Regions from separate parts of the Streptomyces sp. 135 genome, predicted to be linked through region 1. Evidence: riboswitches for the same ligand, from Rfam matches in the RefSeq annotation. Region 1 holds a riboswitch; each other region holds the start of a gene.

Region 1 (4,517 bases):
CGCGACGGCGGCGAGTTCCTGGAGGTTCTCGATACGGGTCTCGTCCTGCGGGTCGGTCGAGGCCTGCAACTCGGCGAGGTAGCCGGTCCGTTCGAGTACGGCCTCCAGGACGACGGCCGGGCCCGCGCCGGACTCGACGACGGTCCGCAGCTCCTCCATGAGCGTGTTGAACCGCTTGACGGCATTGGTCGAGCGGGCCGCCATTCCGTACGCCTCGTCGACGCGGCGCAGCGCCTGCGGGAAGGAGATCTTCTCGCGCTGCGAGAGCGCGTCGATCATCGCCTCGGCGCGGTCGCCGATGCCCCTCTTGGGGACGTTGAGGATGCGGCGCAGCGGGACCGCGTCCTCGGGGTTGGCGAGGACCCGCAGGTAGGCCAGCACATCGCGGACCTCCTTGCGCTCGTAGAAGCGGACGCCGCCGACGACCTTGTAGGGCAGGCCGACACGGATGAAGATCTCTTCGAAGACACGCGACTGGGCGTTCGTGCGGTAGAAGATCGCGACGTCGCCGGCCTTCGCGTCACCCGCGTCCGTGAGCCGGTCGATCTCGTCCGCGACGAACTGCGCCTCGTCGTGCTCGGTGTCTGCCACGTAGCCGGTGATGCGGGCGCCCGCGCCCTGGTTGGTCCACAGATTCTTCGGGCGGCGGCTCTCGTTCCGCTCGATGACCGCGTTCGCGGCGCTCAGGATCGTCTGCGTGGAGCGGTAGTTCTGCTCCAGGAGGATCGTGGTCGCGTCGGTGTAGTCCTCCTCGAACTGGAGGATGTTGCGGATCGTGGCGCCGCGGAAGGCGTAGATCGACTGGTCCGCGTCACCCACCACGCACAGCTCCGCCGGGTCGTCGCCCTCGCCACCGGAGGGTCCGACCAGCTCGCGCACCAGGGCGTACTGCGCGTGGTTGGTGTCCTGGTACTCGTCGACCATGACGTGCCGGAAGCGGCGGCGGTAGTGCTCGGCGACGTCCGGGAAGGCGCGCAGGAGGTGGACCGTCGTCATGATCAGGTCGTCGAAGTCCAGCGCGTTCGCCTCGCGCAGGCGTGACTGGTACATGGCGTAGGCCTGGGCGAGGGTCTTCTCGAAGCCGTCGGCGGCCTGGGCGGCGAAGTCCTCCTCGTCGATCAGCTCGTTCTTCAGATTCGAGATCTTGGCGCTGAAGGACTTCGGCGGGAACTTCTTCGGGTCGAGGTCCAGGTCACGGCAGACCAGGGCCATCAGGCGCTTGGAGTCCGCGGCGTCGTAGATCGAGAAGGAGGACGTGAAGCCGAGCTTCTTGTACTCGCGGCGCAGGATGCGGACGCAGGCGCTGTGGAACGTCGAGACCCACATCGCGTTGGCCCGGGGGCCGACGAGCTGCTCTACGCGCTCCTTCATCTCGCCCGCGGCCTTGTTCGTGAAGGTGATCGCGAGGATCTGCCCCGGGTGCGCGCCGCGCTCCGCCAGGAGATACGCGATGCGGTGGGTCAGCACCCGGGTCTTGCCCGAACCGGCGCCGGCCACGATGAGCAGCGGGGAGCCGGCGTGCACGACCGCCGCACGCTGGTTCTCGTTCAGCCCCTCCAGGAGCGTCGCCGGGTCGATGACCGGGCGCGGGGCCCCGTCGCGGTAGTGCGTGTCCCGGGTCATGGGCACGTCGAACTTCCCGTCGAACAAGTCGTCCGGAACCGGTTCCGGAGCGCTGTCCTCGGGCGGCGGCGGGGGCTCTTCGTCCGTGGCCCGGGAAGGCCGGAGGTCCGCCAGGAAGCTGTCATCAAAGAGGCTGCTCATCGCCTCCCGAGTCTAGGCGGCCCCACTGACAACCCGCCCCGGGTTCCGGCCACCTTCCTCCCGGGCCCGTCCGGCGTGCGCCTGTCTACGCCTCACCTACGCCACGCCCACACCCGGTCACGCTCCGCAACAGCGCCGCCTGCCCGACCCCGGCGCCCCGGAAAGTAACGGAAATGTATCGGGCATAAGGAACATCAACCTTCACACGCGCCACACGAGTTGGCTAGCGTGCTCCGCGGGCCGCTCGTCCCCCCACCGGCGAATCCCGCCGGGAACGGGTTGCCTCCGCCGAGTCCGACCTGTTCGGAGCCGGGGACCCACCGAAAACCTGGGGTGAATCGGCCCCGTACGCAGTACGGGACCGTAGGGCAACCTTCCGGACCATCCGCCCGAACCCGACAGCTAACCCGGTAGGCGGTCTACGGAAGGAGTCGCCTCCCTTGGCGTCGCACCGCAAGCCGCGGACCCGGACAGCCGGAATACGCACCGCCCCCGCCGTCGGCATCACGACGGCCGCCCTCACCTCCGTGGCGCTCCTGTCACAGGCCGCGCAGGCGGCCCCCTCCGCACCGGCGAAGCCCAGCCTCGAAGAGGTGCGGAAGAAGGTCGACGACCTGTACCACCAGGCGGGCGTGGCCACCCAGAAGTACAACTCGGCCAAGGAGAAGACCGAGAAGCAGCGCAAGAAGGCCGACCGGCTGCTCGACGACGTGGCCGAGCGCGCGGACAGGCTGAACGAGGCGCGCCAGAAGCTCGGCTCCATCGCCGCCGCCCAGTACCGCACCGGGGCCGTCTCCCAGACCGCCACGATGATGCTCGCCAAGGATCCGCAGGGTTTCTTCGACCAGAACCACCTGGCGGACAGGCTGACCAAGCGGCAGAAGAAGGCCGTCGACGACTACCAGGCGCAGCAGGCGTCGGCGACGAAGCAGCGTACGAAGGCCGCGCGGAGCGTGGAGACGCTGAGCGACTCGCGGGACGATCTCAGGACGAGCAAGGAGACCGTCCAGAAGAAGCTGGGCGAGGCGCGTGAACTGCTCTCGGAGCTGACCGCCGAGGAGAAGGCCCGGCTCGCCGCGATCGAGCGGACGAAGGAGCGGGAGGCCAAGCGCAAGGCCGAGGAGCTGGCCCGCAAGGAGGTCGCCGAGGCGGAGCGCAAGCGCAAGGCGGAGGAGGCGGCCAGGAAGGAGCGGGAGGAGCAGGGGCAGGGGGAGGGCCAGGATTCCGGGTCGGGTTCCGGATCGGGTTCCGGCGCCGGTTCGGATGCGGGTTCAGGCCCGGGCGGGGGCTCAGGCTCCGGTGGCGGCTCGGGCTCCGGAAGCACCGGCGGAAGTTACGCCACCAAGGCCGCGAAGGTCATCGACTTCGCGGAGGCACAGATCGGCAAGCCGTACGTATGGGGCGCGACCGGGCCCGACTCCTACGACTGCTCCGGGCTCACCCAGGATGCCTGGAAGGCGGCGGGGATCACCCTGCCCCGCACCACGTGGGACCAGGTGAAGGCCGGCACGACCGTGAAGACCGCCGACGCCGAGCCGGGCGACCTGGTCTTCTTCTACGACGACATCAGCCACGTGGGGATCTACATCGGCGGCGGCAAGATGATCCACGCCCCGAAGCCGGGCGCGAAGGTCCGCGTCGAATCGATCTACTACATGCCGATCCACAGCGTGGTGCGCCCGGCGTAGCCGCGGAAGGTCACCCTCTACGCGCGCGTGGCCCGCACTCCCGAAGGAGCGCGGGCCACGCGCGTAACCGGTTCGGGGATCAGGTCCACAGCACGGCGATGAAGACGTTCGCCGTGGTCAGCAGCCCCACCGCGCCGAACACACCCTTGTCGATCTTCTCCTCGTCCCGCTTCACATAGACCAGCGCGAGGATCACGATCAGCACGGCCATCTTGATGCCGATCTTGACGTTGTTGACCGCGTTGCCGTCCGCCTGGTTGAGACCCACGAGGGCGACGCCGGTGACGAGCATGATCAGCGCGCCGTGCAGCATCGCGGGACCGAAGCGGGCTGCGCCCTGGCCCATCTGCTTCATCTGGGTCAGGAAGCCGCCCAGGAGCGAGGCGATGCCGATGATGTGCAGGCCGACGAAGAGATGGATGAGTACGTCCATGGGGCCGGAGCCTAGCCCGGACCCGTACCGCTCCCCGCAGGCGGCCCCATAGCACCCTCCGCCGGGCCACCAGGGCGCGAACCGTCACATTGGTCACGGTCGCCCGCCAAGCCGTCACCGACCCGTCAGCAGCGCGGACAGGCGCAGTAACGATTCCGACCTTCTCCGGCAGTTGCGCACAATCCGCCTCCACGCCGTGACGCCCACGTTTAGCGTCCTCACCAGGTGACCGGCTCCCCACCGCCGCCCCGCTCAGGGCGGCAGTCGGCCACCACCGCCGAGAAACCCGGCGGCGGCCCGCTCCCCCTTTGCGGGCCGCCGCCGGCCAGGTAAGGAGCTCCTCCGTGGCAGCGCACCGCAAGCCCAGACAGCGCTCGCTCAGCGGCCACACGGCCCGCACCGCCGCCACCCTCGCCCTCGCGGCAGCCGCCTCGGTGACCGCGCTCGACGGCTCCGGGCACGCGGATCCCCGGCCCGGCCCCGCCGAGGTGAAGTCCAGGGTCGACGCGCTCTACCGCGAGGCGGAGATCGCCACCGAGAAGTACAACGGCGCGAAGGAGAAGGCCGAGAAGGCCGAGGAGTCGCTCGGCGAGCTGCGCGACGAGGCGGCCCGCAAGGCGGAGAAACTCAAT
Region 2 (4,517 bases), 4.6 Mb from region 1:
CCTCCACCAGCGCGTCCACCTGCTCGTCGGGCAGCCCGCCGAGCGCGGCCCGTGTGACGGCGCGCGCGTAGTCGGGGGTCTGGAGCAGCCCCGGGACCACCGAGGTCTCCAGGGTGCGTACCCAACTCGCCTGCGCCTCCAGGCTGATGAAGTCGCGATAGGCGGCGGGCAGCAGGTCGCGGTACGCCTTCCACCAGTGGTGACGCCCCGAGGCGCCGGTGTCGTCGGCGCCCGCCAGGGCCACGAGCAACTCGCTGAGGTGGGCGTCCTTCACCTCGTACGCGTCGAGCAGGAGGCGCACGTCCGTGGCCTTCACACCGCTGCGGCCCGTCTCGATCCGGCTCACCTTCGACTGGTGCCAGCCGACCTTCGCGGCGGCCTGGCTGCTGGTGAGTCCCGCGAGGCCGCGCAGCGCGCGCAGTTCGGCGCCGAGCCGGCGGCGGCGCACCGCGGGGCCGTACTGCATGTCCGTCTCCTTCCGGACCGAGCCGTCGGGCATCCCGGCGGCAGAGCGGGGGGACAGAGGCGACAGTAGAGGAAGTGGCGTCCCCGCGCCCAAATACGGTCGGTCCTGGCAGAGTTCACCGCTTCGAGCGACAGATATATGCACATCTCGGTGGATCGCCACCCGTGACCGGCAAAGGAATGGGAGGCTGGCGCGAAGCACCAGTCCGGGGCCGTCCTCGAGTCATCCGCTCCGAGTCGGAGACCGACCCCGGTGGGAAAGGGACAGCGTCGCCATGGCAGATCACCAGGAAGCATCCGTCACTCTGCCGAGCGATCCCGCCTCGGTCCCGGCCGCCCGCGCGTACGTGGCGAACGTACTCACGGAATGGGGCCTGCCGGGCGAGGCCGAGGTGGCGGACACGATCAGACTCATCGTCTCCGAACTCGCCACCAACGCCGTGCAGCACACCAGAGGGCAGTCGCCCACCTTCACGGTGGACGTCGAGCTCGACCGGGACGAGCAGCTGCGGATCGGTGTCACCGACAGTCACCCGCGCTATCCGAGGCGGCTGCCGGCCGCCGTCCAGCAGGACAACGGCCGCGGCATGGTCATCATCCGCTGGCTGACCGCCGAATGCGGCGGCAAGCTATCCGTCAGCCCCACGGCGGAGGGCGGCAAGACCGTATGGATCGCCCTGCCCTGGACGGCGCCGGTCCAGCAGGGGCACCGCTGACGCCGCGCACCCGCCGCGCGGCCCGGCTCCGGCCGGACGCGGCGTGCGGGTCCACGGACCCCCGCGTCCGGCCGGGCGTGAGGGACGGGTCAGCGGACCCGGCCGTACCAGACGCTCTTGGTCCAGATCTTGTCCAGGCGTACCACGGTCCCCCTCTTCGGTGCGTGCCAGATGCGGCCGTTACCCGCGTAGATCCCGACGTGGTAGACGTTCCGGCCCGAGTGGAAGAACACCAGGTCGCCCCGGGTCCGCTGGGACTTCGAGATGTGCCGCGTCTTGTTGTACTGCGCGGCGGCGGTGCGCGGCAGCTTCTTGCCCGTGCGCTTGAACGAGTACAGCGTCAGGCCCGAGCAGTCGAAGCGGTTGGGCCCAACCGCTCCGTAGCTGTAGGGAGAGCCCTTCTTGGACGCCGCGATCTTGAGCGCTTTCGTTCCGTGGGTGGCTGCCTCGGCTTCCGACGTGAGCCCGGGGGCCACGACGGTGCCGCCCACAACGGCGAGGGTGAGGGCCGAGACGGCCCCGGTCCTGCCGAGCAGCGACGGAACGTGATTCAGCGCGGTCATGCGTAACCCTTCGTCAGCCGCCTGTGAAGGATGACCTGTCGGGTTCGGGCAGGCGAAGATGCCCGGCCGCGTCATGCTCTGCGGCTTCACCCCAAGGGCGTCGTCCGGACTTCCCGGACGGGCCCGCCTTGCTTGGGTCCTCCACTCCTGCCGGTGCACCGATGTCGACCGGTCAACCGGGCGGCGGCAGGACTCGGCGTCCGCCCGGATCGCCCCGCCGCTGTGGCGGGGTCTTGTCGTCGGAAGGGATCTTGACCCGAAAACCACTCGAAAACCGAGTCGAAACGACGTTTTGTGAGGCTCCTCACGACTGACCTGTTCGGGTGGACGCTGCCGAATTCGACTCCCAATGCCCCGTCTGGCGATGGCTCGACCAGCACCGGAACGTCCCATTCCGCCTTCGCCGTACGTATCCGGTGCGACTCTCGAACGCGTGATTAAGGAGCCCCTGCTACGCCAACTGAGGTAGCCCATCTGGTCGGTCGCACAGCGGATCCAGACGTTCCGGTGAGCGGAGCCCGTGCTTCAGCGGCCGCTGGGGGGGGGGCCACCGGCTCACCGGCTTGCCGACGGCGGCACGCCCACCCGTCCGGTCCGCCGCTCGCCGTCAAGGACGCGCAGGGCCCGGGCGAGCGTGGCGGCGTGCACCTCGCTCTCGCCGCGCCGGTGCATGAGGGCCAGCGCGTCCCGCAGGGCCGTCGCCCGGCCGACCAGGGCCTGGGCGGCACGCAGTCCGCCGTAGGTGTGCTCGGCGCGAGCGGGGTTGATCCGGCCGACCAGGTCGACGACTTCGAGGTAACGGTCGATCAACTCGGCCTCGGCGCGGGTCAGCGCGGGCAGTGGCGGCAGCTCGGGTGGCAGCATCCGCGGGTCACCTCGCCCCGCGCGCGCCGAGCGAGGTCTTGCGGCTCTGGACGATCCGGTCCACGAGCCCGTACTCCACGGCGGCCGGGGCGTCGAGGATCTTGTCCCGCTCGATGTCCGCGGCGATCCGCTTCTGGCTCTGTCCCGTGTGCCGCGCGAGGAGTTCTTCGAGGAGCCGTCGGGTCCGCAGGATCTCGTCGGCCTGGATCGCCAGATCACTGGCCTGCCCCTGGATCGGCTCGGAGAAGGAGGGCTGGTGGATCAGTATCCGCGCCCCCGGCAGCGCGTGCCGCTTGCCGGGCGTGCCGGCCGCCAGCAGGACGGCGGCGGCCGAGGCGGCCTGCCCGAGGCAGACCGTCTCCACGTCACAGCTGACGAACCGCATCGTGTCGTAGATGGCGGTCATCGCGCTGAACGAGCCGCCGGGGGAGTTGATGTACAGCGAGATGTCGCGGTCGGGCGCCGCGTACTCGAGGTGCGTGAACTGTGCCATCACGTCGTTCGCCGACGTGTCGTCGACGGGGGCGCCGAGAAAGACGATCCGCTCTTCGAGAAGCCGCGAGTACGGATCCAGGGTCCGCGTCCCCGAACTGGTGCGCTCGGTGAACTCGGGCAGGACATGACGTGCTGACGGACGGCGCATGGCGGGCCTCTCTTGCTAGGGGGCGGCGGAGGGTCCGGCTCTCCAAAAAATGTACAGGACGTACGTTTCCTTTGGGGGCGCTCAGCAAGGCAGCCTTCTGTCGACGACGAAGCTGATCTCGATGGCCTGACCGGGGAGGGTCAGTTCGGTGACGCCGAGGACCGTGGCGGTGGGGCGGTGGTCGCCGAAGTACGCCAGGTTGCCCTCCGCCGTCGCCGCGGCGTTCTGCCGCAGGTTCACCACGTACAAGTTCTGTGAGACCACCTGGTTCCGGGTGGCGCCGTAGTGGTCGAGGACCTTGTCCAGGTTGGTGTAGGTCTGCTGGAGCTGGGCACTGAAATCGCCCGCGTGCACGAAGGTGCCCGTCTCGTCGAACGCGAGCTGTCCGGAGACGTGGATCAGTTCGCCGGACCTGATCGCCTGTGCGTATCCGAAGTCGCTCTCGGCCGGGATGTCGTGGTTGAAGACGTTGAGGCTGGTCACGGTGTTCGCCCTCCCGAGGTGCTCTCTTGTGGTTACTCGGGAACTGTAGGAGAGTGGCCCCTGACCTGGAAGAACGCACTTTTCGGTGACTGGGGAACCTGATGGTGACCAAACAACTGCTCCAAGGGCTGCCCGAGGACGCGGACCTCAGGCGCGCGGACTCGCTGGCCCGGGAGATCTTCTCGGACGTCGCCAACAAGTGGGCGCTCCTGATCATCGAGACGCTCGGTGACGAGACCTTGCGCTTCAGTGCGCTGCGGGACGGGGTCGAGGGCATCAGCCACAAGATGCTCACGCAGAACCTGCGCATGCTGGAGCGCAACGGCCTGGTCGAGCGGAAGGTGCACCCCACCGTGCCGCCGCGCGTCGAGTACACCCTCACCGAGGCCGGCCGGGGCCTGCGCGCCACGGTCGACGGCATGTGCGAGTGGACCCACCGCCACCTCGGTCACATCGAGGCGTCGCGCCTCCGCTTCGACGCCTGAGGAGCGGCGCGCGCGGAACCGGCCCTGCCCGGCCCCGGCCCCGGCCCCGACGTCAAGACCCGGCCTCCGCGATCCGTGGCAGGGCGAGCCGATAGGCGGCCTCCACCGTCTCGGCTTCGGTGAAGCCGGGCGTATCCAGGCAGCGCCGCGCCAATCCGAGCGGACCGTCGTCACCACTACAGAGCAGGCGCGGCTCCAGGGTGGTGAAGAGGCGGTGGTCCCCATACCGGCGCCGGGACCGCAGCTGCGCCAGTACGTTGGTCTCCGCGTGCGCGATGGCCGCCCCGGCGAGCTGCCC
Region 3 (4,517 bases), 1.3 Mb from region 1:
TCTTATGTCTTATGCCTTACCTGGTGGCAGTTTATGCGGCGACAGTTCACGCATGGAGATAAAGGAACGGCCGGAATTACATTGACCGGCACTTCTCTCGCGCCTCACTTTGTATACGGCACCCGCGTTAATTCCTGAGGCTCACCGTGTTTACGGGATGTTGCACTTCCCTCACCCGGCCTGCCCTCGGCGAGGGGCGCAACCGGTGCGCGGCCGTCGCCCGCTCCGCGTGGCCGGCAGTGAGCATCCTGGCCCGTTCCACGTCCCCGCGGGCCACCGCGTCGACGATCGCCGCGTGCTCGGACCAGGACACCGCGGGCGCGGCCGGGGGCCCTACGACGTACATCCAGGCGAGCTTGTGCCGCAGCTGGGTGAGCAGCGTGATGAGGCCGGGGCTGCCGGAGGCCTGGGCGAGCGTCTCGTGGAACCAGCCGCCCAGCGAGCGCAGATCCTCCCCCTGACCCTTCCGCACGCGCTCCTGGCCCAGCCGCACGAGTCCGCGCAGGACCTTGAGGTGCGCGTCGGTGCGGCGCTGTGCGGCGCGGGCCGCGGCGAGCGGTTCGAGCACCGTGCGCAGCTCCAGGAGGTCGGCTGCCTCCTGCTCCGTGGGCTCGGCGACACAGGCGCCCGCGTGCCTGCGCGTGACGACGAAGCCCTCGGCCTCCAGGGTGCGCAGGGCTTCGCGTACGGGGACGCGGGAGACGCCGTAACGGCGCGCGAGAAGCTCCTCGGTGAGCCGCCCACCCCTTTCGTAGACCCCGGCGACAATGTCGTCCCGGATGGCCGTGCATACCGAGTGTGCGGGAATGCGCATGACCGGACCTCCGCCTTAATCCCCGCGAAACGCGGTCGACCGACGCTCGTTCCGGAACTCTATTGCAGAGCCGCTTAATTTCCGATGGCGGGCCGGATTCCATGGATATCTTTTGGCCAGGCGAGGGCGGGCCGGAAACGGCGAAGGCCCCGGCTCGGGAGAGCCGGGGCCTTCGGTGAGGTACCGGGACGGGTCAGACGTTGACGCCGTGCGAGCGGAGGTACGCCACGGGGTCGATGTCCGAGCCGTAGTCCGGGCCGGTGCGGGCCTCGAAGTGGAGGTGCGGGCCACTGGAGTTGCCGGTGGAGCCCGAGAGGCCTATCTGCTGGCCCGGGGTGACCGTCTGGCCGACGGTGACGCCGAGGGATGACATGTGGCCGTACTGGGTGTACGTGCCGTCGTTCATCTTGATGACCACGTTGTTGCCGTAGGCACCGCCCCAGCCCGCCTCGACGACGGTACCGGCGCCCACCGCGTGGACCGGGGTACCGGACGCTGCGTGGAAGTCGACGCCGGTGTGGCTGCCGGAGGACCACATGGCGCCGCCGGTCTGGTAGCCCGTGGAGACGTACGAGCCGGAGATCGGGGAGACGTAGGTGTTCAGGCGCTTGCGCTCGGCCTCGCGGGCGGCGCGCTCCTTGGCCTCGCGCTCCTTCTTGGCCTTCGCCTTGGCCTCGGCCTCGGCCTTGCGCTTCTCCTCGGCAGCCTTCTTCTTGGCGGCCTCTTCGGCCTTCTTGGCGGCCGCGGCGTCGTCGGCGGCCTGCCGCTGGGCGGCGGCCTGCGCGTCGATGCTGGCGGCGAGCGAGTCGCCCACGGAGATCGCCTGGGTGAGCCCGGTGTGTTCGAAGGCGGCGTCGTCGGCGGCGGCGAGCGCCGGAGCGGCCAGGCCTCCGATGACACCCGTGGTGGTGATCGCGGCGACGCCCGCGACGTTCGCGGTGGTGCGGGTGAGGCGGCTGGGACGACGGTGCTTCCCGGTGGCACGGGTGAACGCCATGAAGCGGCTGATCCTTTCCTTCCTTCTCGCCTACCGGGTTAGCTGACGGGTTCGGAGCAGGAAGGTCTCCTACGAGTCCCTCACCTGACGGCAAGGTGCCCGATTCACCCCAGGGGACATGTGGGTCCCCGGCTCCCCTGGCTCGCGCCGTACGGGGACTCGGCGATGACTGTCCGGTGCCGCGGATGCGACGTACTGCGTGACGAACAGCCGGACCGACGCTAAACGGGCCGTCTTTCAATCGACAAACAGAACGCCTCTTTTGTAGCGCACGCCACACACCGAACAGGCAACCACCCTATGAATTCGGACATATAGGGAGTACGCGACCCCGGCCATCGAAACGGTCGCCGGGGTCCCGATATGTCCTGACAGCTGCTCAGCCGGCGACCACACTCACCTCGCCGATGCCGAGCGCCCTGACGGGCTCCTCGATCTCCGCGGCGTCCCCGACGAGGATCGTCACCAGGTGGTCCTCCGGGAAGGCGCTCACGACGGCCGCGGTGGCCTCCACGGTGCCGGTCGCGGCCAACTGCCGGTAGAGCCGCGCCTGGAAGTCGTCCGGGAGGTTCTGCTCGACCTGGTCGGCGAGCGTGGCGGCCACGGAGGCGGCCATCTCGTACTTGAGCGGGGCCACGCCCACCAGGTTCTGCACCGCCACGTCGCGCTCGGCGTCGGTCAGGCCCTCGGCTGCGAGGGTGCGCAGGACCGTCCAGAGGTCCTCCAGCGCGGGCCCCGTGGAGGCGGTGTCGACGGAGCCGCTGATGGCGAGCATCGCGGCGCCCGTGCCGTCCGGTGCGGAGCGCAGGACCTGGCTGAACGCCCGTACGCCGTAGGTGTAGCCCTTCTCCTCGCGCAGGACGCGGTCCAGACGGGAGGTGAGGGTGCCGCCCAGGCAGTACGTGCCGAGGACCTGGGCCGGCCAGATCCGGTCGTGCCGGTCCGGGCCGATGCGGCCGATCAGGAGCTGCGTCTGGACGGCTCCGGGGCGGTCCACGATGACGACGCGGCCCGTGTCGTCCGCGGTGATCGCGGGCATCGGGCGGGGCTCGGCGGTGCCGCCCTTCCAGGTGCCGACGGTGTCCGCGAGGACGGCGTCCAGGTCGGTGCCCGCGAGGTCGCCGACGACCACCAGGGTGGACGTGGCGGGACGCACGTGCGCCTCGTAGAAGGCGCGCACCGCGGCCGCGTCGATGGCCTTGACCGTCTCCTCGGTGCCCTGGCGGGGCCGCGACATGCGCGAACTCGCCGGGAACAGCTGCCTGGAGAGCTCCTTGGCCGCGCGGCGTGCCGGGTTGGCCGCCTCGTGCGGGATCTCGTCCAGGCGGTTGCGTACGAGGCGTTCGATCTCGCTGTCCGCGAAGGCAGGGGCCCGCAGGGCGTCGGAGAGCAGGCCGAGCGCCTTGGGGAGGCGGGAGACCGGGACTTCGAGGGAGACGCGGACGCCGGGGTGGTCGGCGTGCGCGTCCATGGTGGCGCCGCACCGGTCGAGCTCGGCGGCGAACTCCTCCGCCGAATGCTTGTCGGTGCCTTCGTTGAAGGCCCTCGCCATGATCGTGGCGACGCCGTCGAGACCCTTCGGCTCGGCGTCCAGGGGCGCCTCCAGGTGGACCTCCACGGCGACGACCTGCTGGCCGGGGCGGTTACAGCGCAGCACCGTGAGGCCGTTGGGCAGCGCGCCGCGCTCGGGGGCGGGGAAGGCCCACGGCTTGGCCGTACCGGCCTGGGGCTGGGGGTGGAACTGCATCGTCGCGGCCTCGGTCACTTCGCCGCCTCCTCTTCCTCTGCGGTCTCGGCGGCCTGAGTGTTCTCGGCGTCCTCGGCGTCGGTGGACACCGGTTCGTAGACGAGCACCGCGCGGTTGTCCGGGCGCAGGCGGGCCTTGGCGACCTCCTGGACCTCCTCGGCGGTGACGTCGAGCACGCGCTGCACCGCGGTGAGAGCGAGCTGCGGGTCGCCGAACAGGACCGCGTACCGGCACAGTTCGTCCGCGCGGCCCGCGACCGTGCCGAGACGGTCGAGCCACTCGCGCTCCAGCTGGGCCTGGGCGCGCTCCATCTCCTCCGGGGTGGGGCCCTCCGCGGCGAAGCGGGCGAGCTCCTCGTCGACGGCGGCCTCGATGACCGGGACCTCGACGTCGCCGGACGTCTTCACGTCCAGCCAGCCGAGCGAGGGGGCACCGGCGAGGCGCAGCAGGCCGAATCCGGCGGCGACGGCGGTGCGGTCGCGGCGCACGAGCCGGTTGTAGAGCCGGGAGGAGTCGCCGCTGCCGAGGACGGTGAGGGCGAGGTCGGCCGCGTCGCACGCGCGCGTGCCGTCCTCCGGGAGGCGGTAGGCGGCCATGAGGGCGCGGGCCGGCACATCCTCCTCGATGACCTCGCGCAGCTCCTTGCCGATGCGCTCCGGGAGGGAGCCGTCACGCGGCGGCTGCTTGCCGTCGTGCGAGGGGATCGACCCGAAGTACTTCTCGACCCAGGCGAGCGTCTGCTCGGGGTCGATGTCGCCGACGACCGACAGGACGGCGTTGTTGGGCGCGTAGTACGTGCGGAAGAACTCGCGGGCGTCTTCCAGGGTGGCCGCGTCCAGGTCGGCCATGGAGCCGATCGGCGTGTGGTGGTAGGGGTGCCCCTCCGGATAGGAGAGCGCGGTCAGCTTCTCGAAGGCCGTGCCGTACGGGACGTTGTCGTAGCGCTGGCGGCGTTCGTT

What was found. Region 1 has a riboswitch for cyclic di-AMP ahead of KKZ08_RS23215 (C40 family peptidase). Riboswitches for the same ligand answer to the same signal wherever they lie in the genome.
Region 2: it holds a riboswitch for cyclic di-AMP, as region 1 does, so the genes downstream of both, KKZ08_RS02420 (C40 family peptidase) here and KKZ08_RS23215 (C40 family peptidase) in region 1, are expected to answer to the same signal.
Region 3: it holds a riboswitch for cyclic di-AMP, as region 1 does, so the genes downstream of both, KKZ08_RS28880 (M23 family metallopeptidase) here and KKZ08_RS23215 (C40 family peptidase) in region 1, are expected to answer to the same signal.

Annotation. Positions count from the first base shown of each region.
Region 1 covers NZ_CP075691.1:5,114,483-5,118,999, reverse strand. Annotated here, with positions in the region: gene pcrA (DNA helicase PcrA) at 1-1,764, opposite strand, end outside; cyclic di-AMP (ydaO/yuaA leader) riboswitch at 2,041-2,197, shown strand; gene KKZ08_RS23215 (C40 family peptidase) at 2,205-3,452, shown strand; gene KKZ08_RS23210 (hypothetical protein) at 3,532-3,885, opposite strand; gene KKZ08_RS23205 (C40 family peptidase) at 4,230-4,517, shown strand, end outside.
Region 2 covers NZ_CP075691.1:519,497-524,013, reverse strand. Annotated here, with positions in the region: gene KKZ08_RS02430 (helix-turn-helix transcriptional regulator) at 1-466, opposite strand, end outside; gene KKZ08_RS02425 (ATP-binding protein) at 741-1,181, shown strand; gene KKZ08_RS02420 (C40 family peptidase) at 1,271-1,744, opposite strand; cyclic di-AMP (ydaO/yuaA leader) riboswitch at 1,748-1,924, opposite strand; gene KKZ08_RS02415 (hypothetical protein) at 2,300-2,608, opposite strand; gene KKZ08_RS02410 (ATP-dependent Clp protease proteolytic subunit) at 2,616-3,251, opposite strand; gene KKZ08_RS02405 (RidA family protein) at 3,333-3,734, opposite strand; gene KKZ08_RS02400 (helix-turn-helix domain-containing protein) at 3,836-4,219, shown strand; gene KKZ08_RS02395 (hypothetical protein) at 4,272-4,517, opposite strand, start outside.
Region 3 covers NZ_CP075691.1:6,408,115-6,412,631, reverse strand. Annotated here, with positions in the region: gene KKZ08_RS28885 (GntR family transcriptional regulator) at 128-814, opposite strand; gene KKZ08_RS28880 (M23 family metallopeptidase) at 1,008-1,811, opposite strand; cyclic di-AMP (ydaO/yuaA leader) riboswitch at 1,824-1,986, opposite strand; gene KKZ08_RS28875 (pitrilysin family protein) at 2,191-3,576, opposite strand; gene KKZ08_RS28870 (pitrilysin family protein) at 3,573-4,517, opposite strand, start outside.